Regions from separate parts of the Paenibacillus sp. FSL M7-0134 genome, predicted to be linked through region 3. Evidence: riboswitches for the same ligand, from Rfam matches in the RefSeq annotation. Region 3 holds a riboswitch; each other region holds the start of a gene.
What was found. A riboswitch is a leader RNA that binds a small molecule or an ion and turns the genes downstream of it on or off. The one in region 3 is predicted to bind thiamine pyrophosphate.
Positions count from the first base shown of each region.

Region 1 (10,217 bases), on a different contig from region 3:
GTTTGTTGTTTTGTTGCCATGGACCCGCTTGTTCAAAAGAGGGGGCCGAAGGTGCAAGCCATTTTGCAGGCTGGACAGGGGAAGGGATGAGCATAAAAATAACCATTCCCAGAAGGATTACCGCCAACAGCGATAATCCGGTTCTGCGTACCCATTTACGCGGTTTCTTAGTCTTTCTTCCTTGAGAATCTTTGACAGATAAATCGGGTTTACTGGGCATTAGAGTGCCTCCTATGTGATGTGAATAATATTTCAGCATTTTGCATAATTCGATTCCCAACGCTCGAAAGTACACTATATAGACGAACTAAACCGTTTCGATCTATATATTGCTGATTTGAAATCGCTCTTGGGATTTATGCAAAATGCTCATTTATATTTGAACGACGATTTTACCGAAATACTGTTTTCCTTCAGCCAAAAGTGCGAAGGCTTCGCCGATTCGGCTGAGCGGGAATACCCGGTCAATGACAGGATGTAAACGATGGCGGGAAATGGCACGATTCATGTTTTCGAAATGTTCCCGGTTACCGACTTGGCTGCCGCGAATCGTCGCAGCCTTCTGCAAAATGCTGGTGACATCAAACTCAGGAATAGTCAAGCCCGATAAGAAGCCGACCATGTTCACAGTCCCTCCGGTACGAAGTGCATTGATGGATTGCGCCATTGTTGCCGCTCCCCCTACATCCAGGACATGGTCGACTCCGCCGTCTGTCAGCTCCAGAACCACCTTATCCCACTCGGGAACTTCCGAATAGTTGATTGTCTGCCATGCGCCGAGATCCTTTGCCCGTTCCAGCTTGTCATTGCTGCTCGATGTGATAATTACCCTTGCTCCCGCCATCAGAGAGAATTGAAGCCCAAAGATGGAAACACCGCCTGTTCCTTGCAAGAGCACCGTATCCCCCGCTCGCAGCCCACCGGATTCCATCAGCATGCTCCATGCGGTTAATGCTGCAATCGGCAAGGTGGAAGCCTCCTCCCAAGAAAGGTGATCCGGAATGGCGACGACCCCATCTTCATGCAGAACGATATATTCAGACGCCACTCCACTGAGCGGGCCTCCCAGACTGTCCTTTAAGACCTCCGCTCTCGTGCTCCCGCCAATGAATTTCTGTTGTAAATTTGCCGCTACCCTTTGTCCAATCTGAAATTTTGTCACCCCTTCGCCCACAGCTACAATTTCACCCGCTCCATCGGATAACGGAATGAAGGGAAATTGAATGCCGATCGGCATTAGCCCGTTGATAATCACCAAATCCCGGTAATTCAGGGACGCTGCCCTTATGCGGATCAGAACTTCCAGCCGTCCCGGCACCGGTATGTCAAGTTCCGTCAAGGTTAACTCTTCAAAGCCAAAACCGTCTTTCAGTTGCACTGCTTTCATTTTGGTTGTCCTCCCTGTAATGTTAAACTTTTTACCTAGTATGGATACGGTGTATTACGAAAGAAACACTGTTTCTTATACAATACACTGTATCCAATTGTCTTCAAGACGTCAATCTTTACTTTAAAAATAAAAACGGTCGTAAACTGCCTCCGGGCTTTTAACGTTCCTTACCAAGTAAAATTGGAGACTAAGTGGCTTCGCTTGTCCAGAACTTACTCAGGTGGGCAAGCAGACCAAAAAACGCGAGTTGCAGGGGTGAAATAACCTCTGCAACTCGCGTTTTTTACATTAATGGTGATAAAGCGCTGTCCAATAGAATTGGAATTTGCTTATGCCACAGCCTTATTTAAGCTCCAATTTTTATAAACTACGTCTACTTAAATTTGTTCCTGACTATATTACGCTACTAAGCATAAAATTGGAGGGCGGACCAGGCTCCGGCTTGCCAAACAAATAACCCTGAGCCAGTGACACACCTGCTTCACGACAAAATTCAAAATCCTCCATCTGCTCTACGCCTTCAGCCAACACTTGGCCTCCAAAACGAAAAGCCGATTCTACAATCCCTGTAATTTGCCGCTTCTGATCACTGTTACTATGACAGCCGTCAATTATACTGCGGTCAATTTTAACATAATCCGGCTGAAGGCAATTCATAAGCTCTGTCGTAGAATAACCTGCCCCCACATCGTCCAGGGCTACCGAAACTCCTCGATTGCGATATTGATCAAAGATATGATGCAAAAAATTAAGGTCGTCTATCTCTTCCGTTTCTACGACCTCAAATACAAAATCCTTCGTACTCATGGATAACCGATCAATCGTCTCAAAGGTGTGATTCAAGCAATAAGCCGGATTATAAATGGTGGAAGGGAGAAAGTTAATAAAACGTTTAATTCCCGCCGGAAGGCATGTTGCACTTTTTTCAATAGCGGAAATACGAGCCGAGCGATCCAGATGAGCATGCAAGCCAGCTTCACGGGCGATTTCAAACAGCCGGAAAGGCTGAAAAGGTCTCTCTGCATGTGACGGACGCAGCAAAAACTCAAACCCGATAATATCCAGCTTGTGATCAACAATAGGCTGCATATGGCTGGAAAAACTTTGATCCTTAATAATACTCACGATATCTGGATGTTGCAGTCTGGCTTGCAATTGACTAAATAGAAGCCAGTCCTCATATCCTTCGATATAATGCAAGCCCGTTACCACAACTTGCATATGGTTCAGGTATTCCTGCGGCAGACGAGCCAGTCCGTTAACCAGCTGTTCCAGCTCTGAACGGCTGTCAAAGCGAAACTCTATGCTGCCCTCACGCCCATGTTCCTGCTTCAGTTGTTCCGATAGCATACCCAAACCATCTAATGCTGGAGTAAGCGACACCCTGGAATGCCTAATTCTGAGCAATCCTTGATCCTTAATAGGTAATATGATGCTGCAATTGCTGCATGTCATAATGGTCCTCCTCGGAACAATTTTCCGGTTTTTTCACCATTATATCACAAATAACTAGAACAAAAGCACTATATAATTACGTGTTTTTACAAAAAAGTAGCTTATTCTTAACGACAACTTAGGACTTAAGTACATATTCGACAAAAATCAGAAAACTTTTTGCAATCATGATAAATTCGGGGCTGTTGTTTTTGGCATCAAAAAAAGCAGCAAATCTCTTGGTTAAAGAGACTTGCTGCTTCATTCTGATATTGAGTGGAAACTAAAATCCGAAGTTATTTGGACGCCTTCGGCTTCGTTGTTTTAGCTGGTTTAACAGCTGCAGGTTTGGTCGTTTTAACAGCTGGTTTTGCTGTTGCTTTCGCGGGAGCCACAGCTTCCTTTACAGGAGTGGTTGCTGCACTAGGCTTAGCGCCAGCTTTTAAGCTGTATTTGGCAAAGCCGTCTGCCGCGCTGCTCAAGTATGAAATTTGTTGATTTCCTGCCAGCACGTCTTTGGCATCAGGAGAGGACTCGAAAGTAACCTTTGCCTGACCAAAAGGAGCAATAGACCAATTGCCGTCCGCCGATGGATTAATCGTTCCGTTCGTACGGATATAGTCAATAATGACCTGGCGACTTTCATCCGGTGCTGCCATCACAATTCGTTTGCCATCTGGGTTAGCCAGTTTGGATGAGGAAGCACGATAGTTATTGGTAGCTACGATAAATTTCTGCGCAGGATCAATAGCCTTCCCATTGTATTGCAGATCCTTGATACGATGAGCTGAAGAATCAATAATCGTTCCCTTGGCATCATATCGTGCAGGCTGAGTTACATCAATCTGGTAATTCACACCGTCAATGACATCAAAATTGTAGGTTGGGAAATCTTTGTTGATCAGCGATTGCTCCTCAGTTTGCTTTGGATCAATGCGGTTGAACTGACCTGCAGACCACTCCAGCCATTCCTGAATTTCAGCACCGGTCACTTCTACAGCATGAACCGTGTTCGGATACACATACAGGTCGGACACGTTTTTAATCGCTATCGTACCTTCAGGAATGTTGGTGTAATACTCGGCTCCGTTTCGACCACCGGCCTTGAATGGAGCGCCTGCCGACAATACGGGAAGATTTTCGTATTCGGTCCCTTTAAGATGGTTTTGAACATACCATTTCTGTGCATTCGTCACAATTTGAATGGAAGGGTCATCCTGCACTAATGCAAAATAACTGTTAATCGGTGCAGTCGTTGTTCCAACAGGTTGGCGAACATAATCCAGCGTTCCTTGATGCTCTTCCTTGATCGAATCTGTCAGTTTGTAGTCAGGAGTAAACTGCACAGCCTGGTTAGTGGTACTCACAACCGGACGTACTTCAGACTGAGAGTTAGTTACGTTCCACTCGCGATTTCTCTTTTCCAGGCTCAGGTCAATAATACCCAGCTCCTTGCCCCATGAGGAAGCTTCCACAGCCGGTACGCCGTTAATGGTTCCTTTATCTAGATCTACACCCTTCATTTCTTTAAAATCAGGGCCGGGGAAAGATTTATGAGCATGCCCAAACAGAATAGCGTTAATTCCGTCCACCTGGCTTAAATATTTAACGGCATTCTCCATCATTGGCGTTTGCGGCACATCCTCATAACCTGTGTGCGCAAGCACGACAATAATGTCAGCACCTTCCGTCTTCATTTGAGGAATAAACTTTTTCGCCGTTTCCACAATATCCTTCGTAACGACTTTATCCTTCAAATTGGCTTCATCCCACTGCATAATTTGTGGTGTGACCAAACCGATGACGCCCACTCTAAGGATGTGCTCTTGGCCCTTCTCGTCCGTTACCGTTTTATCAAGAATTCGATAAGGGGTAAAATAATTTTTAGTAGCTTGCCCCCCCTTGTCAACATAAACATTCGCATTTACGTAAGGAAAATCGGCTCCCTTGAGCGATTTCTCCAGAAAATCGAGACCGTAGTTGAATTCGTGGTTACCCACTGTCGCCGCATCATAGCCCATCAAGTTCATCATCTTGTAGACTGGATGGACACCGCCTTCTTTTTCATAGGTTTTGTTTCTGGCCATATAATCGCCTAATGGATTGCCCTGTAACAAATCACCGTTATCGAACAGCATGCTGTTTCTTGTTTCACTACGCGCCTGTTGGATCAAACCAGCTGTGCTAATCAAGCCATATTCGTTGGTTTCTTTGTCTGAATAGTAATCATAGTTCATCAGCGACGCATGAATATCCGTTGTTTCCATGATCCGCAAATTCACCGTAGCGCTATCGCGAGAATCGCTAGCTGCCCAGGATGGAGCGGCCGAAAACACCAGCATGCTACAAGCCACAACTGCTGCTGTAAACCCTTTAAACCAATTTTTACGAAATAACAAAATATACCCCTCCTCATTAAGGTGTATGCCTCATATACATACTTTTGCACATATATGTAAGCCTTGAACCCACCATTTCTATTTTAATCCAACGCCAGATAAAAGAGTAGTCATTTACTTAAATTATTTATGAAAAAATAATTAATTTTCTCAAAAAATAAAAAGCCAGCAAACCTCCTAAAAAACTCGGAGATTCACCGGCTTATCCATTTATATTCGTATTACTTCTTCCAAACCTGGCGCTCAGATTGCTGACCCACATACTCAATGCGTGTCGGATTCACGTCCAGAATGACATAATCGGGATCATCCGGTCCGGAAAACCATTCCTTCAAGGAATCGTTCCACACTTGTTTGCGCAGCCCCTCATCAGTTGTGATCTGGACGGTAGCCTCCACTTCTACGACTTCCTTCGTACCGCCAACTTCATAACCCAGCAGCAGATAAGCATTCGGATTGTCCTTTAGCTCCTCTACTTTATGCGTTTTGCGATCTGTCGCCAGATGAATGTTCATTCCATCGTTAAAAAGGGCCATATAGCGTACTTTCGGTTTGCCACCCTCTACCGTACCTAACGAGCAAAATTTGTTGTTATCCAAAGCCTTCACAATGGCTTGTTCCAGTTGGTTGCGATCCAATGTTTCCGTTTTACCCACAGTACAACAACTCCTTTTCACGAATTAGAATTCTCTACGGCCACGCCATTGGGCACCAGCCCATCTGAACCTACTTGCGTAGCTGTTCTGAAAATAACATGACCGGATCGAATCGAATTGATTCATGCTCATTTTCAGATCAAAGCTCACAGTAAAAGTGTACCCTGTCGTTCGGCAAATGAACCGTCACCTCTCCCTTCATGCTGGACAGACCCGCATTCAAGGCATATAATCGTCGTAGTAAACCCGAATAAATGAACCCATTAAACCATACAATGCCAGGGGTGCTGGAATCGGCCGGCTGAGAGTGTGTCCCAAGACACTGACCCTTACAACCTGATCTGGGTAATGCCAGCGTAGGAATGCTTAAGCAAGATGTGCCTTTTTTACATAGGACCATCCCTTACTTTGGTATATACAAGCGCAAGCGTCCCGGAAACTCGGGGCGCTTTTTTTGTTGAAGATTATGTTGTTGGAAAGATCGCATCCGGCAGATGTTATTTTTAGAAAATGGGTAACTTAAGCTGTCTGATTGGACGGATAACGGGTAATTAAAGGAGAGAACACAACGATGAAGCGCATGAAAATGTTAAGCCTGGGACTGATCAGTCTGTGGCTCATGGCCCTGACCCTGACCGCTTGCGGTGGAAGTCCCCCCACATCCCAAGAAGCGGCTCCCGCTACCGACACTCAAACGTCTACTCCGGCAAAGGGGCTCAAAGATGTTAAAGTCGTGCTCGACTGGACACCCAATACGAATCATACGGGACTCTATGTCGCTAAGGACAAAGGATTTTACGAAAAAGCGGGTTTGAATGTCCAAATTGTTCAACCTGGCTCAGGCGGAGCTGATCAAATGGTTGCTTCTAATGCTGCACCTTTTGGTATCAGCTACCAAGAAGGCGTCACACAGGCTCGTACGCAAGGCGTGCCGCTTGTATCCATCGCTGCGGTGATTCAGCATAATACCTCAGGCTTCGCAGCCCCGGTAGATCGTGGAATTAAGAGCCCGAAAGATTTTGAAGGTAAAAAATACGGCGGTTGGGGCTCTCCCGTAGAAGAAGCGGTCATGAAATCCATCATGGATTCAGACAAAGGCGATGTGAGCAAAGTGAAGATCATCAACATGGGCAATGCAGACTATTTTACAGCCGTGAAGCGGGATATCGACTTTGCCTGGATTTTCTACGCATGGACCGGAATCGAGGCCCAGCTTCGAGGTGAGCCATTGGATATGCTGTATGTAAAAGATTATTCCAAAAGCCTCGATTACTATACACCTGTAATTGTGAGCAACGAACAGACAATAAAAAATGATCCCGAGCTGGTCAAAGCGTTCATGGACGCTACCGCACAAGGCTATGAATACACTATCGCTCATCCGGAAGAAGCCGCAGACATCTTAAGCAAAGCTGTACCGGAGCTGGATAAAAAACTGGTACTTGCCAGCCAAAAATGGCTAAGCCCGCGTTATCAGGACGATGCCGCGCAATGGGGTGTGCAAAAACCGGAGGTATGGCAAAACTATTCGGACTGGATGTACGAACGCAAGCTGCTCAGCAAGCCTTTGGAAGTCGATAAAGCCTTCACAAACGGTTTCCTGCCCAAGCGTTGATCATTTGTTAAAACGCTAAATAAGACTGAACTAGAGAAGTGAACGAAGCGCCACTACGCAGTCGGATGGTGCTTCCCATCGCTGCTGTACCCAGATTTCTTTTATGAATATCCAGAGGTTGAAATCTGGGTACAAAGGCGAACGCTAACGCTTGTACAGCACCATTCCGCCCACTTCGTTCTCGTTCCACTTGGTTTATTCTTTAGTTTCTCATATTATCTAAGCGCTAAGTAGGTGCGCTTGTGTGTTAAAAATGCCACACAAACCAGCTTTAAAAATAGGGTGTTTTTAAGGCGGTTGGCAGCGTAGTGGTTCATTTGAATCTGGAGAAGCGCAGCGATCGTAAGATCAAATGAAACGCGAAGCGGTCTCCCCGCCTTAAACCACCATATTTTTTTAATAACACTCCAAATAAAGGACAGGTGAATTTGCATGGCTAACACACTGCTCAGTATTCAAGTAATCCCTAAAACTCCTAATAACGAGGACTCTTACACGTATGTAGATAAGGCGATCGAGGTCATTCAGCGCTCCGGTGTCAAACATCAGGTGAATCCATTGGATACGACCATGGAGGGCGAGCTCGACGAGTTGCTGAAAGTGGTTAAAGAAATGCACGAGGCTTTGACGGAAGCGGGCAGTCCCAGCGTCATTTCACAGATCAAAATCGCACATAACCCACAAGGCATCAGCATGAACAAGCTGACCGAGAAATATCGCCCATGAATCCGAAAGGCAAGAACGCATCCTGGTGGAAAAGCGTATGGCCGCCCTTTGTGGCGGTCCTCTTCTTTTTAGCGGCCTGGCAGGGGGCGGTTTCCTATTTGCATGTTGAATCCTGGCTGCTGCCTGCTCCATCCCTCATCGTACAAGAGGGCATAGCCCAGACGGCGCTGCTTGGTGCCCATACATGGGCTACGATTCGTCTGACACTTGCGGGATTCGCGATAGGGACAGCAACGGGACTGTTGATCGCCATCGTTCTTCATACGATTCCTTTTCTCAAATCCGCCCTGTATCCGCTGCTTATCCTGAGCCAAAACATTCCAATCATCGCCCTGGGACCGCTGCTCATGGTGTGGTTTGGTTTTGGGGTGCTGCCCAAGCTGATGGTCATTACCCTAGTATGCTTTTTTCCTGTGGCTGTAGCGGCCATGGACGGGCTGACTCGAACAGACCGTACGATGATGAACTATATGCGGATGTCGGGTGCAAGCCGCATGGCTATTTTTATGAAGCTGGAGCTGCCACATTCCCTGCCGCAAGTCTTTTCTGGCGTTAAAATTGCTGCTACCTATAGTGTGATGGGTGCGATCATTGCGGAATGGATCGGAGCTAGTGAAGGAATTGGATATTATATGCTGCTGCAAAAATCGGCCTATCGCACGGACCTCATTTTTGCCGCCATCGGCATTATTGTTGCACTCAGCTTACTCATGTTTGTGGTTATTTTACTACTGGAGAAATGGCTGGTTCGCTGGAAACCCGATCGAGAGTAGCTTCCTCCTTGAATTACATACAGCAAAGAAAGGACGTGGCGCGTATGAGTCTGCATCCGACTGACTTATCATCATACAACGTGGCTAATGAACAACGAACCGGGGAACAGCAGAGTCCTTCAACCGCTCCTCCTGCTTTGGAATTGGACGGGATCAGCCTCGCCTTCCGCGAAAAGCGAAGCCTACTGCCCGTACTGCAGGATGTATCCCTCACAGTCAAGCCAGGAGAATTCGTTTCCCTCATTGGTCCGTCAGGCAGCGGCAAAAGCACGCTGTTTCACATCATCGGCGGGCTACTCAAACCACAGCAGGGACGTATCCGTATGCACGGACGGGACATGACTGGTGAACGTGGGCATATCAGCTATATGCCGCAGCAGCCCGCCCTTTTCCCGTGGCGTACCACGCTGGACAACGTACTGCTTGGGCAGGAAAATGCTCCACGTAAAAATACAGCAGTACCCCCTCAGTACGCCAGTGAACGCGAGCGTCGCAAAGAAGCCTTGCAATGGCTCGAACAGGTTGGACTTGGTAAATTCGCCAAGGCGTATCCACATACGCTGTCTGGTGGAATGCAACAGCGCGCAGCCTTTCTTCGCGCACTGCTCAGCCCACAGGAATTAATGCTGCTGGATGAGCCGTTCAGCGCACTCGATGCGCTGACACGTGCAGACATGCAGCAATGGTTATTACGGATGTGGGAAAAGAACCGCCGTTCTGTGCTGTTTATTACCCACAGCATTGAAGAAGCGTTGCTGCTCTCCGACCGCATCTATGTGCTGTCGGCGCGACCTGCTTCAGTGGTGCATGTCGTAGATGTCCCTTTTCCCCGCCCGCGTAGGGAAGAAATCACCCTCGATCCGCTCTTTATTGAATGGAAGCGGACCATGACCAGCTGGATGCGCGAGGAAAAACATAAACTGGACGGCGACATGGACAATGCTCAGAGCGTCCACAAGAATATCCCAGAAGATGGATTGAATCGACATGAGTGACGTAAAAGTTCGATGTGCATTGAAATGGAACAGCCAAACAAAGCCAGGCTTGGATTTGACCGCAATTGGACCCGCTCCATTGATCGACGCGCATATTCATGTAGACAGCTACCCGCCCGAACAACAGGAATTATTGCTCGCTTCACTTGCCAATAGCAGCGTCCAAGCCGTGATAGCCGTGTCGATGCATCTGGGCTCCAGCCGAGCCAATCTGCAGTTAGCCAAGCGT
Region 1 covers NZ_JBBOXV010000002.1:52,260-62,476, reverse strand. The annotation lists gene NSQ58_RS16035 (SMP-30/gluconolactonase/LRE family protein) at 1-220, opposite strand, end outside; gene NSQ58_RS16030 (zinc-dependent alcohol dehydrogenase family protein) at 374-1,387, opposite strand; gene NSQ58_RS16025 (EAL domain-containing protein) at 1,784-2,845, opposite strand; gene NSQ58_RS16020 (bifunctional 2',3'-cyclic-nucleotide 2'-phosphodiesterase/3'-nucleotidase) at 3,121-5,223, opposite strand; gene NSQ58_RS16015 (pyridoxamine 5'-phosphate oxidase family protein) at 5,445-5,879, opposite strand; TPP riboswitch at 6,150-6,259, shown strand; gene NSQ58_RS16010 (ABC transporter substrate-binding protein) at 6,451-7,494, shown strand; gene NSQ58_RS16005 (hypothetical protein) at 7,502-7,684, opposite strand; gene NSQ58_RS16000 (MTH1187 family thiamine-binding protein) at 7,927-8,220, shown strand; gene NSQ58_RS15995 (ABC transporter permease) at 8,217-8,993, shown strand; gene NSQ58_RS15990 (ABC transporter ATP-binding protein) at 9,038-9,988, shown strand; gene NSQ58_RS15985 (TatD family hydrolase) at 9,981-10,217, shown strand, end outside.
Region 1: another riboswitch for thiamine pyrophosphate. It lies ahead of NSQ58_RS16010 (ABC transporter substrate-binding protein); the one in region 3 lies ahead of tenA (thiaminase II).

Region 2 (10,217 bases), on a different contig from region 3:
CCATAAGTACTCAGCATCGTTTTTTTACCTCCCGTATCCTACTATGGCTATCCGGCGGATCTGGCAGATCTGCCCTGGATGCATACGTACCCAGTATATTCGCTGTCTCATCAGGAATATGTCTATGAACTCCCTTAATCCGGTCACATCTGTTACGTAAAACAATGAATACCCATGGAAAACGAAAAAGAAGCCCAGCTACGGCACGGGTTAAGTGTCCATAGGCAGGCTTCTTCCAGGCGAAGAATAGAATACAGTTCTTCGAAAAATTTACTTCGTAGTCGTTTGTTTGTGGGCATCAGCGATGGTTTTCTTGTCCTCCAGCTCCTGTACACTGCTTAGAAACGTCGATACCCGTCGCAAATATTCACGAGGGTGCTCTCTGAAAATAAGCTCATGTATCCCGTTTTTAACAATCCATACACTGGAAAGCGGGTTGGTTTGATTGGCAGCGAGCTTTTCCGCAATAGGATAAGGAGCTTTTTCATCCTGTGTACCATGCACAAACATGATCGGGAACGGATAGTTTTCCTTTTTAACTTCCTGATATGGAATTTGATGCAAGCTGGTTCCGTTCAAGACTGGAAACAGCAACTCCAGAATTTCCAAAGACGGATGTCTTGGCAGATTAATTTGATTGTGAATGTTATGGTACAGCGTATCTGGCTCCAGCAGGAAGGTGCTGTCCAAAATCATTGCGTCCACATCCTTGGTTTGCAAGCCCGCCTGAAGAGCGGTTCCTGCCCCCATGGAGAAGCCCCATACGATAATCTCCGACGAGCCGCGTTGCTTCGCAAGCTGAATTGCTCCGAGGAGCTGTTGGGATTCTGCTTTGCCTCCGGTTGCGACTGCTTTGCTGTTTTGTGACGCGAATCCATAATCGAACATGACCACATTAAAGTTCAAACTGTGGGCATAATGCGCCAGATCATACATGGGAATCCAGCTTTCTTCGCGGTTAGCCCCATAGCCATGACTGAAAATAATCGTTTTCCGCGATTGATCCGCCGGGATATACCAGCCTTGTACCATGCGGCTACCATCCTTGGCAGGGAAGCTGACTTCCTCATAAGGCATGCTTTTGGCCTGCATCGGATTAGAGTACAGTGGTGCAACGGTGGGATTCGTAAGTACCCATGCGATGTAAGCATGCAAGGCAATAAAACAAAACAACAGAAAAAAGACGACCGACAGCAGCAGAGCAATCACAACGTGCTTGAACCGCAGCAGACGGGGATTAAAGAGTGGGGTGGACGGCTCCTGAACAGCGGTCTGTAGCTGAGCGTTGCGCTGGGATGTCGAAATCATGTAAGAGCCTCCTTATATAAAATTGATCTTCGTTTCATAGAATTTAGGTATAATTCCACTTGAAAATAGTAGTGTAGATCCGTATAGATACCTATTATCGTATGATGGGGATTATCCAAAGTCAACGCCTGAACCGGAAAAGTAAAAATGATGCAAAGAATTGTCGATGTTTGTTCTCGTTCTGTAATATGGTTGTCACAAAAACATCGGTTTACAGTAGCCGCGACTATTCTATATAATTTATGTAACCATGTTTCATAGTGTGAAACGAATATGGATACAAGAGGAGCGGTTCACGATGGAAGACCGTAAATTAACCGTTCGCGCTGTAGAGCGTGCACTTGATATACTGCTGTGTTTTACCGCAGATTCGGATCTTGGCCTGACGGAGATTGCCTCCAAAATTGGTCTACATAAAAGCACGGTTCATCGGCTGCTGACTACGTTGGAGGATCGGGGCTTTGTCGTTCGGAATGCCGAAACGGAAAAATATCGACTTGGCTTCCGCATTTGGGAGCTATCCACGCACTTGTCCCAAAGCGACGAGCCGGCGGTGTTGTTACAGCCTGCAATGGAAGGACTACGTGATCGTCTGGGCGAGACGGTCAGCTTGTACTTACGGGACGGCAGCATGCGTATTCGCATACAAGCCGTGCAGAGCAATCAGGCGATCCGCAGGGTTGCGCCTGTAGGTGCGCGTATGCCGCTGGCTGTAGGGGCCTCCAGCAAAGTGCTGGCAGCCTTTATGCCGCCGCAGGAGCTGGAAGCCCTGCTAAGCGGGGATGAATGGCCGTCCTCAGTAGACCCGGAGGTCTATAAAGCCCAGCTGCAGGACATTCGCGAGAAGGGCTATGCGACCAGCTATGAAGAACGGGAGCCAGGGGCTGCTGCTGTGGCTGCCCCAATTGTAAACCGGAAGGGACAGGTCACTGCGGCTTTATCTGTATCCGGTCCGGTCAGTCGGCTTGCACCCGAGACGCTACATGACTTTGCTCCGATTTTGATTGAAGCGGCGAAGGAAATGGGACTTATGCTTCCGTAACAAGAATGAGCACAGTTGAAGCAAGCAAAGTGATTTGATGGGGAGCGTCTCCTTGGTAAAGGGAACCTAGAAGGGTTGCCAAAGCCATAAATTTAAAGTAGTCTGGTAAGGATGGCGGGATATCTGTTATAGCCGCCTCATGTGAATAGAAGTATCACAGTTACTGGGGGAGCCTGTAATGCCGGGCTGAGATGGAATCGTGCAAGATTCCGGACCCTTTGCACCTGATCTGGATCATACCAGCGTAGGGAAGTAATCGGCCATTGAAATGTATACGCGGCTGCTGTCTACAGTGGCGCATTGGAATAGGATTATTCCACATGCGTACTGTCTGGATAGCTGCCTCGTTAGATTAGCCGGTTCCCTAGGGAACCGGCTTTTTTGCATAGATCAGCGCCACCCTGGGAATGGTTCCGGATCGGTGTGTCATTTCATCGAAACGGGAGGAATGGACAATGAAGCCGACAGAAGTAGAAGGAACAAAAGGAACAGAATTGAAATCAACAGAAGTAAGATTGGTAGGAACAAAAGAAGTTGAGGTAGAGAAGACAAACGGGGAGCAAGCCAGAGGGGTAACGCCCTTTCCAGGGAGCCGTAAGGTATATATTCAAGGCTCACGGCCGGACATTGCCGTGCCAGAGCGGGAAATTGCTCTTCATCCTACACATACGCCGCAGGGCACGGAGCATCATGAGCCATTGCGTGTGTACGATACGAGCGGTCCCATGACCGACGAAGCCTATCAGGTCGATATCCGTCAGGGCCTGCCTCCATTACGGCGAGCTTGGGCCCTGGAACGGGGCGATGTGGAGGCTTACGAGGGACGCGCCGTCAAACCGGAGGATAATGGACTGAAACCTGGCTCCAAACGGGAGACAGTTGAATTTCCCGGCGTGACCAACCGTCCGCTTCGTGCTTCGCAAGGTCGTACAGTGACGCAAATGCATTATGCGCGGCAAGGGATCATTACGCCTGAAATGGAATTTGCGGCGATCCGCGAAGGGGTGGAGCCTGAGTTTGTACGGCAGGAGTTGGCGGCTGGACGAGCCATTTTGCCTTCGAATATCAATCACTCGGAAAGTGAGCCAATGGTCATTGGGCGTCATTTTCACGTGAAGATCAATGCGAACATTGGTAATTCTGCGGTTACCTCCTCCATCGAGGAGGAAGTGGAGAAAATGACCTGGGCTGTGCGTTGGGGCTCGGATACAGTTATGGACCTGTCCACAGGCCGTAATATCCATACAACACGTGAATGGATCATTCGGAATTCTCCTGTACCGATTGGGACTGTACCGCTGTATCAGGCACTTGAAAAGGTGAACGGCGAAGCAGAAGCGCTGACGTGGGAGCTGTATCGCGATACGCTGATTGAGCAGGCGGAGCAGGGAGTGGACTATTTTACAATTCATGCGGGTGTATTGCTGAGGTATATACCGATGACGGCGAATAGAATGACGGGAATTGTATCCCGTGGTGGGTCGATCATGGCAGCCTGGTGCCTTGCGCACCATCAGGAGAATTTTTTGTATACGCATTTTGAAGAAATCTGCGAAATTATGAAAGCCTATGATGTGGCCTTTTCTCTCGGGGATGGTCTACGTCCGGGTAGCATCTATGATGCGAATGATGAAGCACAGTTTGCAGAGCTGGAAACGTTGGGCGAGCTAACGCAAATCGCCTGGAAGCATGATGTTCAGGTCATGATTGAAGGGCCAGGACATGTCCCTATGCATAAAATCAAAGAGAATGTGGATTTACAAATGGAGATTTGTAAGGAAGCTCCTTTCTATACCTTGGGACCGCTCACGACGGATATTGCCCCCGGATATGATCATATTACCTCAGCCATCGGGGCGGCGATGATCGGTTGGTTCGGGACGTCCATGCTGTGTTATGTTACGCCTAAGGAGCATTTGGGTCTGCCCAATAAGGATGATGTCCGTGAGGGTGTCATTACCTACAAAATTGCGGCACATGCTGCCGATCTGGCGAAGGGTCATCCACGGGCACAGCAGCGGGATGATGCTTTGTCCAAGGCACGCTTTGAGTTCCGGTGGCGGGACCAGTTCAATCTGTCGCTTGATCCCGAGCGGGCCTTGTCCTACCATGATGAAACGCTACCGGCAGAGGGCGCCAAGGAAGCACATTTCTGCTCGATGTGTGGTCCCAAATTTTGTAGTATGCGCATTACGCAGGACATTCGCGCTTATGCAGCGGATAAGGGGCTGAACACTCAAGAAGCAGTAGCTGCCGGGATGCGTGAGAAGGCAGAGCAGTATCGGGATGGAGGTCAGTAAAACGAACGTGTGAGTTTAGGAAAAATGAATTAAAAAAGCCGTGGTTCTCTACAGTCGATGTAGGGAACTACGGCTTTTTAGCTTATGTAAAGCGGGATCTTGCAACCGGATAAACGGCGCCTTATTTTTTACCCATTTTTTCATTCAAAATGTCCTGAAAGCTGAGCTTCTTCTCCGAGCTATCTTCTTTCTTCTGCATACTCACCGCGTTGGCACGTTGGTATTGGTGGTGAAAGGGCATCAGGGTGTGGACGGTTAAGTTCATTGTATTCATGTAGGTCATTCCTCCAATTCCATATTGTCAAATTCAGATTGAGTTGCTTAGGACGTCTGTATAGGACTATTTGTATGTACTTGATGTCGTGATGCTATGTAGGTTGCTTGGTAATGTTTCAATCATTATACCCACATTTTTTCAAAGTAAAACGCTTTTGACATAAAACAGGAAGATGGTCATATGTGTCCAAAATGTCGATTAGGAGGATGGTCGTTTTAGAGGAAAATGTGCCTAGGTCTAAAACAAGGGCTAGAGGCCCGTTTTCTTAGTTTAGTAGTCGGGATTGTGTTATTTTGTCGAATAACCTTGTAAAAGGAGAATTTTGCGGAATCCAAGTCAGGATTGAGGCAGTCTGGTGGCGAATTAAAGTGTCAAAGTTGTATTGACTTTATGTTTGGTAGTAGATACCATGAACTGGTTGTCAGCGTATTTTGGCAACAAGAGTCAGCCAATCCATCTGGCGATTCATCCTTTGAAATGTTAGAGAAAGGATTAGAGCATATATGAAAAAAAGTATTGCAGATATCGCATTTATTATTCTGGGTGCGTTTTTTTTCGCGCTAGCTGTTAATCTGTTTGTGATCCCGAATGAGTTTGGTGAGGGGGGCGTTACAGGGGTTACGATCATTTTGTACTACCTGTTTCAGTGGTCTCCCTCGATCGTCAATCTGGTGATCAATGGCTTGCTGTTGATTGTCGGATATAAATTTTTGGACAAGAGAACGACCCTGTACACTATAATTGCGGTCGCTTTTAACTCGCTGTTTCTACATTTAACGGTCAACTGGCGGATTGATTCGCATGAGCCGACGATTAATGCTGTATTTGCCGGAGTTTTGGTGGGGGTCGGCATTGGCTTAATTGTACGTGTAGGTGGCACTACGGCGGGAACGGTCATTTTAGCCCGAATTGCCAACAAGTATCTGGATTGGAATATCAGCTATGGCCTGCTGTTTTTTGATTTGATTGTCGCGTTCTCTTCCTATTTTATTATTGGTCCAGAAAAATTGATGCTAACTATCGTTATTTTGTACGTTGGTACGAAGGTGATGGACTTCATGATCGAAGGACTAAACCCTAAAAAAGCGGTCATGATCATTTCGGAGCACCAAGATAAAATTGCCGAGATGGTCATCACGAAAATGGATCGTGGAGTTACCGTCCTGTCAGGCCACGGATATTACACTAAAAATCCAAAAGAAGTGCTGTATATCGTCATTAGTAAACAAGAGGTGTCAGCGCTTAAAAAGATAGTGAAAGCCATCGACACAGCAGCATTTATCACCATTCATGACGTGCGGGACGTGTTCGGAGAGGGCTTTTTGGATATTTCGAAGTAACTCGCGTGCGAAGGTAGGGTTATAAGAGAACGTGGCTAGAAGTCGGTCCTGAGGGATCGACTTTTTTTGTTTTATATAAATAAGATGAACTTGAAAAATGAACATCAAAACGGAGTAGGCGGAATGGTGCTGTACAAGCGAAGCACCATCCGACTGCGCAGTGGCGCTATAGGTAACTCTTAAGTTCGGTTTATATAAATAAAAAAATACCCCCGATTGCAGCTTTATCTGCAAAACGGGGGTTCTTCACATATGAAGTTCATAAACTTAGCTTTCGATCATTTGACGCAATACGGTTTGCAGAATACCACCGTTGTGGTAGTAGTCGATATCGACAGTGCTGTCCAGACGGGCAATTACCGGGAATTCGAACTTCGTGCCATCCTCGCGTTTAGCCACAACCGTAAGCTCTTGACCAGGCTTCACGTCATTGTCGATGCCAAGAATGTCAAACGTTTCACGACCGTTCAGACCCAAGCTGGACCAGCCATAGCCTTCCTGGAATTGCAGAGGCAGTACACCCATGCCGACCAGGTTACTGCGGTGAATCCGCTCGAAGCTTTCGGCAATGACAGCCTTAACACCCAGCAAAAGCGTACCTTTGGCCGCCCAGTCACGGGAACTGCCTGTGCCGTATTCCTTACCAGCAATGACGATCAGGTTTTGATCGGCTGCCTGATATTTCATGGATGCATCATAGATGGACATTTCCTCATCCGTTGGCAAGTATTTGGTCACGCCGCCTTCAGTACCTGGAGCCACATTGTTGCGGATACGGATGTTGGCGAATGTACCGCGCATCATGACCTCGTGGTTACCGCGACGGGAGCCGTAGGAGTTGAAGTACTTGCGTTCCACGCCATGCTCCTTCAAGTACAGTCCTGCCGGGCTGGAAGGAGAAATGTTGCCTGCTGGTGAGATATGGTCGGTTGTGACCGAATCATTCAACAGGGCAAGCACACGGGCATTACGGATTTCCTTGATATCCTGCACGCCATCCTGAAGTTTTTCAAAGAATGGTGGATTTTGAATATAAGTTGATTTTTCATCCCATTCATATAGTTCGCCTTCAGGAACCGGAATGGAGTTCCATTTTTCGTTGGCAGTAAATACATTCTCATATTTACGACGGAACATATCCGGGCTGAGAGACAGGCTGATGGCTTCCTTGATCTCCTCGGAGGTTGGCCAGATATCTTTCAGGTAGACAGGCTGATTGTCCTGATCGTAACCGAGCGGATCATTCACCAAATCAATGTTCACTGTGCCTGCCAGCGCATAAGCGACAACCAGTGGCGGTGAGCCGAGATAGTTGGCTTTTACTTGCGCATGCACACGACCTTCAAAGTTCCGGTTGCCGGAAATGACTGCGCCAACCGTCAAATCATTGTCTGTGATGGCTTGACTCACTTCGTCAGGAAGTGGGCCGGAGTTACCGATACAGGTTGCGCAGCCGTAACCTGCTACATGGAAGCCGAGGGCTTCGAGCGGTCCGATTAATCCGGCTTTTTGCAGGTATTCCGTCACGACGAGGGAGCCTGGTGTCAAGCTTGTTTTAACATAGCCTGGTTTTTTGAGCCCGCGCTGCACTGCTTTTTTGGCCAGCAAGCCCGCACCGAGCATAACGCTTGGATTGGAGGTATTCGTGCAGCTTGTGATAGCTGCAATAACGACTGCTCCTGTACCCAACTCGCTGGTGGAGCCGTCCGGATGGGTCAGAGGAATCTTCTGTGCGATTTTTTCATCGCTCAGTCCATAGCCGCCCTTGTCCACCGGGGTACGGATAATGCCTTCAAACGTTTCTTTCATGCGGCTAAGCTCAACACGGTCCTGCGGACGTTTGGGTCCCGCGAGACTCGGTACAACCGAAGCCAGATCCAGCTCAATGGTATCGCTGAATACAGGGTCCGGCGTATCGGATGTGCGGAACATGCCTTGCGCCTTGTAATATTCCTCTACGAGGCTTACTTGCTCATCGGAACGTCCGGTGCTGCGCAGGTAGGCCAGCGTTTCCGCATCGACAGGGAAGAAGCCAATCGTTGCGCCGTATTCCGGTGCCATGTTGGCAACTGTCGCACGGTCAGCCAAGCTGATGTTAGCCAGACCAGGCCCGTAAAATTCCACGAATTTGCCGACTACGCCTTTTTTACGCAGCATTTGCGTTACAGTGAGCGCCAGATCGGTGGCGGTAGAGCCTTCCGTCAGACTGCCTGTCAGCTTGAAGCCAATCACATCGGGAGTGACAAAATACAGCGGTTGCCCCAGCATACCCGCCTCTGCCTCAATCCCGCCGACACCCCAGCCAACAACACCAAGGCCGTTAATCATCGTGGTATGGGAGTCTGTTCCCACGAGGGAATCTGGAAAGACGACTGTTTCGCCGTCAATGGTTTTGGTGGCGGCCACGGAGGCGAGATACTCCAGATTGACCTGATGGACGATACCGGTGGATGGCGGAACGGCGCGGAAGTTGTTGAACGCCGTTTGCGCCCAACGCAGAAAACGGTACCGCTCCTCGTTGCGTTCAAACTCTACATTAATATTGTAATCCAGCGCATCACTGGTACCGAAAGCATCGACCATGACCGAGTGGTCGATAACGAGATCGACAGGGACGAGCGGATTGATTTGTTTCGGATCACCGCCCGCTTTTTTCACCGTATCACGCATAGCTGCCAAATCGACAACCACCGGGACACCGGTAAAATCCTGAAGCACGATGCGTGCAGGAATGAACGGAATCTCCTTGTTGGTGTCACGATCCTCAGCCCATCCTGTCAGCTGTTGCACATGTTCTTCTGTAATGGCGCGTCCGTCAAATTGGCGAACCGCGGCTTCCAGCAACACTTTAATGGAGAAAGGCAGCTTGGCAATACCGCTCTTTCCTTGTTCCTCCAGTGCCTTAAGACTATAGTAGCGATAAGGCTTACCGTTAACTTCGAGACTACGGGCAATGGAGAATTGATCTTTTCCTGACATAAGTATTACCTCCTTGAAGTGGATGCTTGGGGGAAAATAGGGATGTCGTTTTTTCGACGTCTTGCACAGTTGGTTTAAATTGGTTGCGTTCTCAATTACATCTTCAGTGGTTCATTACGTGTTAGAGGTTGCGATCAATGTAATTTGTTTCATTAGATGAAACGTGATTTCAAAATGATTGCTTTTGGATTAAGTATACCGTTTTCAGACGGTTCCGTAAAGTTTTTTTGGCCTAAATGATGCGTTGCAGATTGGAAAATAAAACGTTCCGCTCCCTCGCGTTTCGATGTTCATACCAAGCTTTAGAGATTCATACTTATAGATAGAGAGCATATCAGACCAGAGAGGGAAGAAAGGAAGTTATACATCATTCCGGTTATCCCCGGAAAAGGATAGCGGGACGAATATGGAGGGATTGGGATGGGGGAGCGGGAATGGAAACAGGCCCTTTTTGCTTACGTGAATCAATACAATCGCAGTGAAGTGAATGGTGTACCGCAGCCGGATGAGTATCTGGAGGTGGGTCAGCGGATGGAACGAGCAGCACGTGCGGCCAGATTGGAGCAGTGGTACAACGAACGGGATGCTGTTCCCCTACGCAGCGAGACACGCGCCAAGCCGCTACGAATGGTGCAGGATACCCCGGATGAGGCTGTGGTAGATGTACAACTGCATGTCCGACTCTTTTATGAAAAGGGCGGGATGACTCACCGGGAGGATCGGATTGAACGGGAGCGTCTGACGTTCACACGCGAGGGTGAAGCCTGGCAGGTAGCGAGAATTGAGCGCGATCCGGCAGAAAGGAAGCCAGCGGGGGGAGAGGTTCCTTTTGAACAGGCTTCGTTTAATCAAGGAGGAAATCTGCCGCTGCTGAATCGCGGTGTGCTGGGCTTCGGCTCATCAGCACGTCCCAGCCGATATCGCCGCGAAGAAGCAGCGGCCTATGCAGATCAGTGGTGGGATAGCTTCAA
Region 2 covers NZ_JBBOXV010000002.1:403,893-414,109, forward strand. The annotation lists gene NSQ58_RS17540 (Fe-Mn family superoxide dismutase) at 1-17, opposite strand, end outside; gene NSQ58_RS17545 (alpha/beta hydrolase) at 271-1,308, opposite strand; gene NSQ58_RS17550 (IclR family transcriptional regulator) at 1,607-2,350, shown strand; TPP riboswitch at 2,506-2,618, shown strand; gene thiC (phosphomethylpyrimidine synthase ThiC) at 2,806-4,650, shown strand; gene NSQ58_RS17560 (hypothetical protein) at 4,772-4,924, opposite strand; gene NSQ58_RS17565 (YitT family protein) at 5,431-6,267, shown strand; gene acnA (aconitate hydratase AcnA) at 6,535-9,246, opposite strand; gene NSQ58_RS17575 (amidase domain-containing protein) at 9,667-10,217, shown strand, end outside.
Region 2: another riboswitch for thiamine pyrophosphate. It lies ahead of thiC (phosphomethylpyrimidine synthase ThiC); the one in region 3 lies ahead of tenA (thiaminase II).

Region 3 (10,217 bases):
ACCCGCAGGGTTGGTAAAATTAATCAACCATGCATTCGGACACAGTTCTTTCATATCTTCGACGATACTGAGGATAACGGGTATGGTGCGAAACGCTTTGAACATTCCGCCGGCACCATTGGTCTCCTGACCGATCATGCCATGTTTTAACGGAATACTTTCATCCTTAATCCGGGCTTCCAGCAAGCCTACCCGAAATTGGGTCGTTACAAAATCGGCGTCCTTCAACGCTTCCCGACGATCCAGGGTCAAATGTACCTCACAATCAATGCCTGCGGCCTTCACCATCCGTTTGGCCATAGCGCCTACAATCTCCAGTTTTTCACGTCCTGCCTCAATATCTACCAGCCACAATTCCCGAATGGGAAGCTCTGCATAACGTTTGATGAAGCCTTCTACTAATTCTGGTGTATAACTGGAACCTCCGCCAATGGTTGCAATCTTTATGCCTTTTTTCATGGTTAGTGCCTCCTAAGTATGTTTTTTTAACCGCTTTCTTAAGCACAAATTCACTGTAATCCCTGTAATGCATTACAGGTCAAGCGCTTTTAAAAAACTTATTTTGGGAAGGTGACAATTATAGGGCGGGCACTACGAACATGCTAAACACGAACATGCTAAAATAGGAAGAACGAGGTGAGAAAAATGGCGAATATTCATGAAATTGCAAAGCTGGCAGGTGTATCCTCGGCTACGGTGTCCCGTGTCATTAACAACCATCCGTATGTAAGTGAACCGACAAGACAGCGTGTGCAGGAGGTCATAGACCGACTGGATTATGTTCCTAATCTAAATGCGGTATCTTTAAAAAAAGGCATGACCAAGCTCATAGGGATTATTTCACTTTCTTTTAATGATTCATTGGGTTTATTTGTGCGTGGATTTACAATGTATGCTCAGGAGCATGGCTTTAATATAGCGCTGTTTATTACGAATGGGGAGAAGGGGCGAGAACTTGAAGCGCTGGAAATGTTGCGGAGAAAGCAACTGGACGCCTTGGTCTGTATGATTCGTGTTAATGAGTGGAGTGTGATTGAGCATTATACAAAATATGGTCCGATTGTGACCTGGCAGCGTGTAAACATTGAGGCAATCCCGTCTGTATTTATGGATCAGTATCAGGGCTATACGCTGGCGTTGGAACATTTGTACGCCCGAGGATATCGGAAAATTGTGAATGTGTACGGCAGCATGCGGGGGTTGAACACAAAAGAACGCATTCGAGCTTATCATGACTTTTGCGAAAAATACGATTTGGATGCTGAGGCCTTCCCGCATTTTTATGATTTAAATTCAATAGAAGCTGGTGAACAAATAGCTCATTGGTGGGCAGAACGAGAACAAACAGATAGACCGGATGCTTTTGCCTGTTCTACCGATTATTTGGCAGCAGGTCTTTTGACTGAAGCACGGAGACTCGGTGTTTCTGTACCAAGCGATTTTGCAGTAGTAGGCTTTGATAACACCGAAATCTCGCATTTGCTTGATTTAACTACGATTCATTATCCGATAGACAAGCAAGCGGAGAATGCGTTCATTATGATTTGCAATGCCCTTGAAGGGTTGGATGAAACGATACATCATCTGGAATTCAAATTAGTAGAACGAGCGACCACCTGATTCCAAAAGGAACTTCATGTTAGTGGTTATTAATTACCATATTCAAGTTTATATAGTAGGAATAATGGAAGAAAAATGTTGACACATGTTAATAATTGGTGAATAATTTGAGGTGAAAGTATAAAATTTGGATTTTTTGTATGAAGGGTGGTTATGACTTGGGACATACACCTACGATTTTGGCGAAGTTAGAGGATTATTTAGGGGAAAATAATTTGACGCTGGCACAATTTGCCGAATATTCAGGTGTTCATCAAAGAACACTTAATAATTGGATTGCCAAGCATCGTCCTGTTGCGATACATCAGTTAGATCGAATCACTTGGGCTATGGGACTACCAGAAGGTTTTTTTTACGAATTATACATAGATAACTACATCATTGAGCGTTCCCCGGATTGGAGGCGAATTGAGCCGTTGTTGTTTCGCTGTGCGGAACTGGACAAGTTGGATGCTATCCAGCTTGTAGTGGGACATATTATGGACAATCTTCTATATTCCCCAAAGTTATTTGATGCAGCAGAAAAATTATTCGCACAAGGTCAGCACAATGCTGCATTGTTGCTCTACGAAGGGATTGCGGAAGGCGAGAAGTACCAGCACTCTGAACGCTTGGCTGTCTGTCAGTATCGTCTGTTTACCATTCAGGTAGGGAACAATCAGATCCGAAATCTCAAGGCGGCTACACGATTTGAACCCTTTGTGGAACGTCTGAATGAAATAGATCAACTCGATGCGTTAAAAGATTTGGCGAATGTGTATCGTTCTCTGCGTGAATGGGACAAGCTCGATGCAACTGCTCGAAAAATGAGAGCCAAAGCGGAGATCCAATATTCTTTGAAACATCAACAGAAAAAGCGAGAGTGGGAGGAGTCTGAACAGAGGCTGAGTCGCCCGATGTTTGTGTACATTACCTATGCTGATTTACTGTGTGCGAGTGTCTGTGAAGCGCAAGGCGATTATCAGCAAGCATTACAATTTACGTACGCCTACACTGATTTAGATTGGGTGATCGAGACAGACCAGGAAACCCAACACTGGGTCAACTTGTTCAAGCATTGGGCAGAAGGTAATACGTTTGTAAATAAACTCCTATCTGGAGATACCAATGTGCTTCCTCATTATGTTGAATATATTGCATCCACATCAATCACTACCGAGAATGAAAAGCTATCCAAGTTGCTGAACGTTATGATTGCTGCTAACCGATATGCAATAGATATCAATGATATCCTTTCACGTTTTGAAGTGGAGATTAATTCTTTTGCTCTGCTATCACAATCTACTGATATGTACACCCAACAAGTGATGCCGGATTATTTTGCATGGTTTGGTTACGAACTGGCTTATTACTATTTAAGGCGGGGAATGTACAATGATGGCTTTAAACACTTAATATATGCACTGGTAAAAGCCCACCTCCTAAACAATGAGACTTATTTTATAAACTGTACAGGGCTTTTTGCACATTTCCAAGCACATGCGCTTCCCGAAACAAGGGAAGAGTATTTCAAACTATTAGAAAAGGTGTGGTTAGACAATGTTGAAAAAAATGATTCTGCTGGTCATCGCAGCTAGCTTCTTGTTTATTTTAGCAATGCCTGTTCAGTCGCATAACCAAAATCAAAGAATAACGCCTCACGTACAAATTGGAGGTGCTTAAACGGCTAGAAACAAAGACAATTCTCACCGACTAGTTCAAGTTTGGGGAGTTCAGCGACTATTAGAGAGCCAACAAAATAAGGTTAATCTCTAGGTCAGAATTGGCATGTATGCTCTATATTCATTGGATTTCTTTATGAAAAGGGCCTCTGTTCCACTTAATTAGTGGAAACGGAGGCTCTTTTAACGTGGATTTAGGGACATCTTTGTTTATGCAAACTTTTGGGATGTTCTTTTTTTGTTAGGCGCATCATTTGAAAATCCAAAAAACGTCTTTTTGTCATAAAATATGACATATAGGAGGGATCATGCTGATGAACCAAGGTGTGACTTTACTTTGTGTCGAACGAGCTAGGAAGAAACTGTACCAGGTCCAGAAAAAGTATGGATTTTTAACACATCCCAAAGTAATAGAACAATCTAAAAAGCTGGATGATCTGTTGAATCATTATCAAACATGTAGATCGGATCATTGAGAAATGATACCATATTTTTCTTTAATTCCTTGACCGCACCTCTAACCTGTTCTGACTGTGTCACGGCTGAAATCACCGCCACACCATCTGCACCTGCACGTGCGACTTCCTCAACACGGTCCACTGTAATACCTCCGATCCCAACAATCGGCACATCAATTCCCGCTTTACGCATCTCATATAAAATTGCCGGTCCCTGTACGGCATGGGCATCATCTTTCGAGATGGTGGGATAGATGGGTCCGACGCCGAGATAATCAGCACCTTGCAGGATGGCTCGACGTGCTTCCTCAATGGTATGGGCAGAGACGCCTAGAATTCGATTTCCGATTCGCTCGCGGACGGATTCGGCGGATTCATCGTCCTGACCGATGTGAACACCGTCGGCGTCGAGTTCAAGAGCCAGCTCCACATCGTCATTGATGATGAAGGGGACACCAGCGTGACGGCACAGTTCCTGTAGCTGGCACGCAAGTTCGAACATAGGAACGCCCGTTAACGCGCCGAGACCCTTTTCCCGGAACTGGACCATGGTTGCGCCGCCAGCCAGAGCCTCTTGCACGACCCAGCCTGGTTCCGCGAGGCAATTCACGCTTCCAAGCACCAGGTACATCTGTAGCTGGCGGCGCACCACCTCTGACAACATTCTACCGCTCATAGCAGCACCTCCTGACGACGTCGGTAGGCCCAATGATTGGTGGGTCCATGTCCTTGTCCAAGCTGCAAAGGTTCCTCAATCGCTGCCTGGATGAAGGCTTTGCCATTCGAGATAGCCTCCGGTACAGACATCCCTTTCCCTAATTCCGCGGTAATCGCTGCTGAGAAGGTGCATCCTGTTCCGTGTGTATGAACAGTCCGTACTCGCTTGCCGCTCAGCTCTGTAAAGGCGGTTCCGTCAAAGAGCAGGTCCACAATCTGTTCGCTGCTCTCGCTCTCGTCAGCGTGGCCACCCTTGATCACAACGAATTTTGATCCCATACTGCTAATATGTCTCGCAGCCTCGCGGCGATCCTCCATCGTATGGATACTGATCCCTGTCAGGGCTTCCGCCTCCGGGATATTCGGTGTAACGACCAGGGCCAAGGGGAGCAGGTCGTCCTTCAGAGCCTGCATCGCTTCTGGCTGCAGCAGCTTTGCGCCTCCCTTGGCAATCATCACGGGATCGACGACAACCTTTTTCCAGCCGAACTTTCGAATCTGCTTGCTCACAAGACGGATGATGCCCGCATTAAACAGCATGCCAGTCTTCAGGGCATCCACTCCAAGGTCTAATCCTACAGCTTCGATCTGTTCCGCTGTTGCTTCCTGTGGCAGCGGATATACGCCGTGGACCCCTAAAGTATTCTGTACGGTAATGGCCGTAATAGCCGACATGCCGTAAACGCCAAGCTCCTGAAAGGTTTTGAGATCGGCTTGAATTCCGGCCCCGCCGCCACTGTCCGAACCGGCAATCGTCAGCGCTCTGGGTACACGAACGTCTGTCATCGCGCACCACCTGCTGTGGTTGTTCCGGCTTCACGGACAGTGACATGCCCCTCTAGCGAACCTGTATGTAGTTTGGCGAGCTCGTCGAGAAAGGCAATCTGGAAGCTGCCGGGCCCCAGCTCTGCGGTACGTGCTGCGGCTCGGGAAGCTGCTGCACCGTAAAATGCCAAGCCTGCTGTACCTGCGAGCAGCAGGTTGGGTTCAACAGCTGCAAAGGCACCTAACACAGAGGTCAGCAGGCAGCCTGCTCCGGTTACCTTCGTGAGCAGCGCGTCTCCACCGCTAATCATTCGTACTTCGGCCCCATCGGTGATGACGTCCTCTTTTCCAGTAATGACAACCATTGTATTGAGCGTTCGAGCAGCCCGAATTGCCAGATCGACATTTCCGCTGTCAGCACTGTCACCAGCATCTACGCCTTTAATCTCACGCGCTTCTCCAACAAGATGCGCGACTTCGGCTGCATTGCCCCGCACCAATGAGATTTTGACTTTTCTCAGGATTCGCAGTGCCGACTCAGTTCTAAAGCTCGTTGCTCCCGCACCGACCGGATCTAGCAGGACCGGAACACCGTGTGCATTCGCCGATTGTCCAGCAATGATCATGGCATCCACCAGTTCGCGGTTCAGCGTACCGATGTTTAACACGACGGCTCCCGCTATTTTTGCCATGTCTGCTACTTCCTCGGGTGCATAGGCCATCACCGGGGAGGCGCCCAATGCATACAGGCCGTTGGCCGTAAAGTTAGTGACTACCACATTGGTCATATTGTGAACGAGGGGTTTGCTGTTTTGTACCTTCGTCAGGAGATCCGAATAACTTTTTTCCCATGTACTCATAATGATTATCCTCTCTATAGTTGGTGGTTCAACAGGGCATTAACTGTACTTCACGCATCGAATTGCCAAGCTGACTATTCCAAGACCGCTGCCTGTATCTGGACCGGCCATTCTTCCTGCTTATAGGCCATGTCCCAGAACTTATATTCCAGCTGGCAGCTCAGTATAAAATGCTCAATCATCCGCTCTCGCTCAGCAGCCGTTGCGCCTTCCGCCCAAGCATCTACACGTTCTCGGAACTTGAGTGTTGTATCATCAAGCTGGTCTCCATAGAAGCCCATCCATTCATAGAACGGATGAGACTCATCCGGCTTTACTTCATCCAGCAGCCTGCGACCAATCTCGGCATACGTCCACATACATGGCAGCAGCACAGCCAAGATCTCGCCCAGGCTGCCCTCATGCGCAACCGTCAGCATGTGACGGATATAGTGATGAGCCGACGGAGCGAGCGGATATCCCTGCAACTCTTCATAGCTCACCCCTGCGACAGCACAGAAATTTTGATGCGGATGAACCTCGCTGTGGAGAATAAAAGAGATTTGTTCATTAAATACAGCCATGTCCTCCCGATTCGTGCATTTGGAGATTGCGATGCCGTATATCCGCATGTAGGCGTTCAAATATTCAAAGTCCTGTTTTACATAGTGAATCAGCTGTCCCCTTGTCAAACTTCCTTCAGCAATACCTCTCACAAAGGGATGCTCAAAAATCGCTTGAAAAATGCCGTCCGCCTGCCGACGGAGTTCTTGTGTAAAACTCAATTTCCCCACCTCCATTAAATTGAAGAGCAAGAAGTCCTGTAAGAATATAATTCCGGAACAACGCTAAAAAGCCGCCCCGGAAAAATGGAGCGGCTTCAACAATAGGCCCAATACGCAAAAAACGCTTGAAACCTTATATACGAAGGCTCCACTTTCCTACGCTAGTACGAACTAGATCAGGTTCAAAGGGTCCAAGATACGCTCTTGTCTCAGCCATAGTGGCTCCCCTAGTGGACTTCTATTCTTTTGACTATTACTGTACATTCGTTCATATGCTATGTCAAACATAGTGTACAAAATATTAAATTTCCTCTAGTTAGGTGTTTTGGGCTTAGTGAGGGTGATGAATTACACTTTCCACTGCTTTGACCTTGGCATATTTCGGTTTCCACATTGCATCTTGTATAGCTTGTTCCACATCTGAAATGTGCGCCTGCGCTACCTGATCCTGAATCGCGGCTTTTGCAACCGCAATCGCAACAGCGTACGAAACTTCGCGTAATTTTCGGATATGAGGGAGTAGCGCACCGCCAGGCGTATTCGAATCTACACCATTGGCAACAGCAACTGCTGCCGCTGTAAACATCGCAGGGGTAATCCTTTTGGCTTTAACCACAATCGCACCCAGACCCAGTCCCGGAAAAACAAAGGCATTGTTCGCCTGTCCAATCTCAAAATTTGTATCGTTATAGGTAACGGGCTCAAAAGGACTTCCGGTTGCGATCAGTGCTCTGCCATCTGTCCACCGGATCAAATCCTCGGGTACTGCTTCTGCAAGGTTTGTAGGATTGGACATGGGCATAATGATCGGGCGTTCTACATGCTTTGCCATCTCCTTGATGATCTCTTCAGAAAAGGCACCTGCTACACCGGAAGTTCCAATCAATATCGTAGGCTTCACCTGACGGATGACCTCCAGTAGCGGTATTTTGCCGTCACCCGACCGGGTCCATGAGCTGACTTCATCCTTTTTGCGCACATACGGTTTCTGATACTCCAATACGTCTTCCATATCTTCCGTTAACAGCCCGCGATAATCAAAGGCCCAAAAGGACTTGAATGAATCATCTACGGAAAGGCCATCCTCGATCATAGCGCCCCGAATTTGATCAGCGTTACCGATCCCTGCAGCCCCTGGGCCGAAAACAAGTATTTTTTGTTCACGCAGCGGAGTCTTGGTGACACCCACCGCCGAAAGAATCGCAGCCAGGGTCACTGCTCCTGTACCTTGTATATCATCGTTGAAGGTGAGTATGCTTTGACCGTATTTTCCTATAATATGGCGCGCATTAACGCTACCCACATCTTCCCAATGTAAAAGCGCCTTCGGGAATTGCGCTAACGTTTTGCTGATAAAAGTATCAATAAACTGGTTATAGGCTTCTCCGCGAACTCGTTTATGGCGGTTTCCGATGTACAGTGGATCATTCAGCAGCTTTTCATTATTCGTGCCTACATCCAGTACAATTGGCAGCACCCGCCCAGGATGAATGCCTGCCGCAGCCGTATACACTGCAAGCTTGCCGATAGCAATGTTAATCCCCCCGACGCCCCAGTCACCAATCCCTAAAATACTTTCGGAATCTGTCACGACGATCAGATCCACATCATGGCCACTCAAACCAGAATTATGGAATGCTTGTCCAATACCGTTCGGGTTATCTATCGACAAATATATGCCTCCAGGGCGGTTGTACTCGTGACTATATTCTTGAATCGCGGTTCCTACGGTCGGCGTGTAGACTACGGGCAGCATTTCACTCAAATGATCGGTTAGCAGCCGGTAGTAGAGTACGACATTTCGGTTGTGAAGGTCGTTGAGAGAAGCATTTTTTCGCAGCATGGTGGGTTGTGCCAGAAACTGCTGATATGCCCGTACGCTCTGTTTCTCCAATGAAAGGACGGTTGGAGGAAGGATTCCTTCCAAACCCAGCTCCTTGCGTTCTTCTTCTGTAAAAGCGACACCTTTGTTCAAAAGGGGATTTGCCAACACATCCTTTCCCCGTAATGGAGTAGATAATGACCCATCGCGATTGACATAAAATGCTTCCATAGAAAGACCTTCCTTCTCTTCATTTACATATTGTAAGGATTTCACAAAATTCGATTCCAGTCGCTCCGAAGTGCAAGATATAGACGAACTAAACCATTTCGATCTATATCTTGTTCATTGAAAGTCGCTTATCGGATTTTTGCAAAATTTTCAAGATGACATGTTGTCCATAGTATGGACGTGCGAATCTGTTTTATTCTTCTATTTATCTATGACAAAATAACCATATATATTTCCTTCTGTTGATCTAAAAGAACTAATTTTAGATATAGATGCGCTAACTAATTCTGATGGTTTTGGTTCTAATGAATCAGGTCTAAATACTCTATTTTTATCAAATATGAAAATCAGTTTTTCTTCTCTTATATCCTTATATATCATGGAGTGTCAGCTATTTTGTTAAGGAAATATGAAGTATTTGGACATTAATTTAACTCCTATAAGCAAACATTCTTAATTCTTTTTCAACAAAATAGAACTATTCGGAGGAAAAGGAGAGGTTTGTGTGCAGGGACCTATAGCCATTTTTAGCGATAACGACAGGGCTATTGATTATCCCAATGTGATTTGTTTTTACCAATATATACAGTGCGAGGACACGGAGGCAGCTTCAGTCTACGAGAACGCATGTTGTTGCCTGATTGATTATAGGGAGCCGGGGCAGGCGGTGCGGAAAGCCAATCAGATCCGTAGCCAATTTCCGCAAATGCCATTGTTACTGGTGACGGATGTAACAATTCCGTTCAGTGATCAGCATATGGTGCAAATCACCGGAGTAGGCCGTTTGCGCCTGCTATTTTGGCAAGCCAATGACACCGAAGAAATGCTTTCGGAAATACAAAGCTTGCTCTATCCCGAGTATTCGACCAAAAGCCAACATATTGCATTTATCTTGTCTGTATATAACGAAGAGCAACGTTTTGTTCATGTCAAAACCTTTGCTGAACGACTGCAAGCCTTTATCCGCAGCCATATTATTGAAGGTTCGATTTATCTCATTGATGATGGCAGTCACGATGGTACCAATGCCTTGATTAAAGCGCTGGAGGCAGCAACGGACTTGTCCGTAAACAGGATTAATCAGAATCTTAGCCCGCTGCTTCAAACAAGGGAATTGGGACGCAATACACGTAAGGCAGGGACGTATCTGGAAGGGATGCGGACCATAGGTGCGGATTACTACGTATTTGTGGATGCGGACGACTCCTTTTTTATTGAGGATATTGCCAGAATGATTAATGTTGTTCAGCAGGGCTATTATGATGTCGTGATCGGAACCAAGGATATGACCGCCGAGAATCGATCTTTATTGCGATCTG
Region 3 covers NZ_JBBOXV010000001.1:1,829,829-1,840,045, forward strand. The annotation lists gene NSQ58_RS08210 (6-phospho-beta-glucosidase) at 1-459, opposite strand, end outside; gene NSQ58_RS08215 (LacI family DNA-binding transcriptional regulator) at 646-1,620, shown strand; gene NSQ58_RS08220 (helix-turn-helix domain-containing protein) at 1,779-3,197, shown strand; gene NSQ58_RS08225 (aspartyl-phosphate phosphatase Spo0E family protein) at 3,590-3,757, shown strand; gene thiE (thiamine phosphate synthase) at 3,702-4,415, opposite strand; gene thiD (bifunctional hydroxymethylpyrimidine kinase/phosphomethylpyrimidine kinase) at 4,412-5,242, opposite strand; gene thiM (hydroxyethylthiazole kinase) at 5,239-6,081, opposite strand; gene tenA (thiaminase II) at 6,156-6,845, opposite strand; TPP riboswitch at 6,982-7,084, opposite strand; gene NSQ58_RS08250 (NAD-dependent malic enzyme) at 7,177-8,898, opposite strand; gene NSQ58_RS08255 (glycosyltransferase) at 9,404-10,217, shown strand, end outside.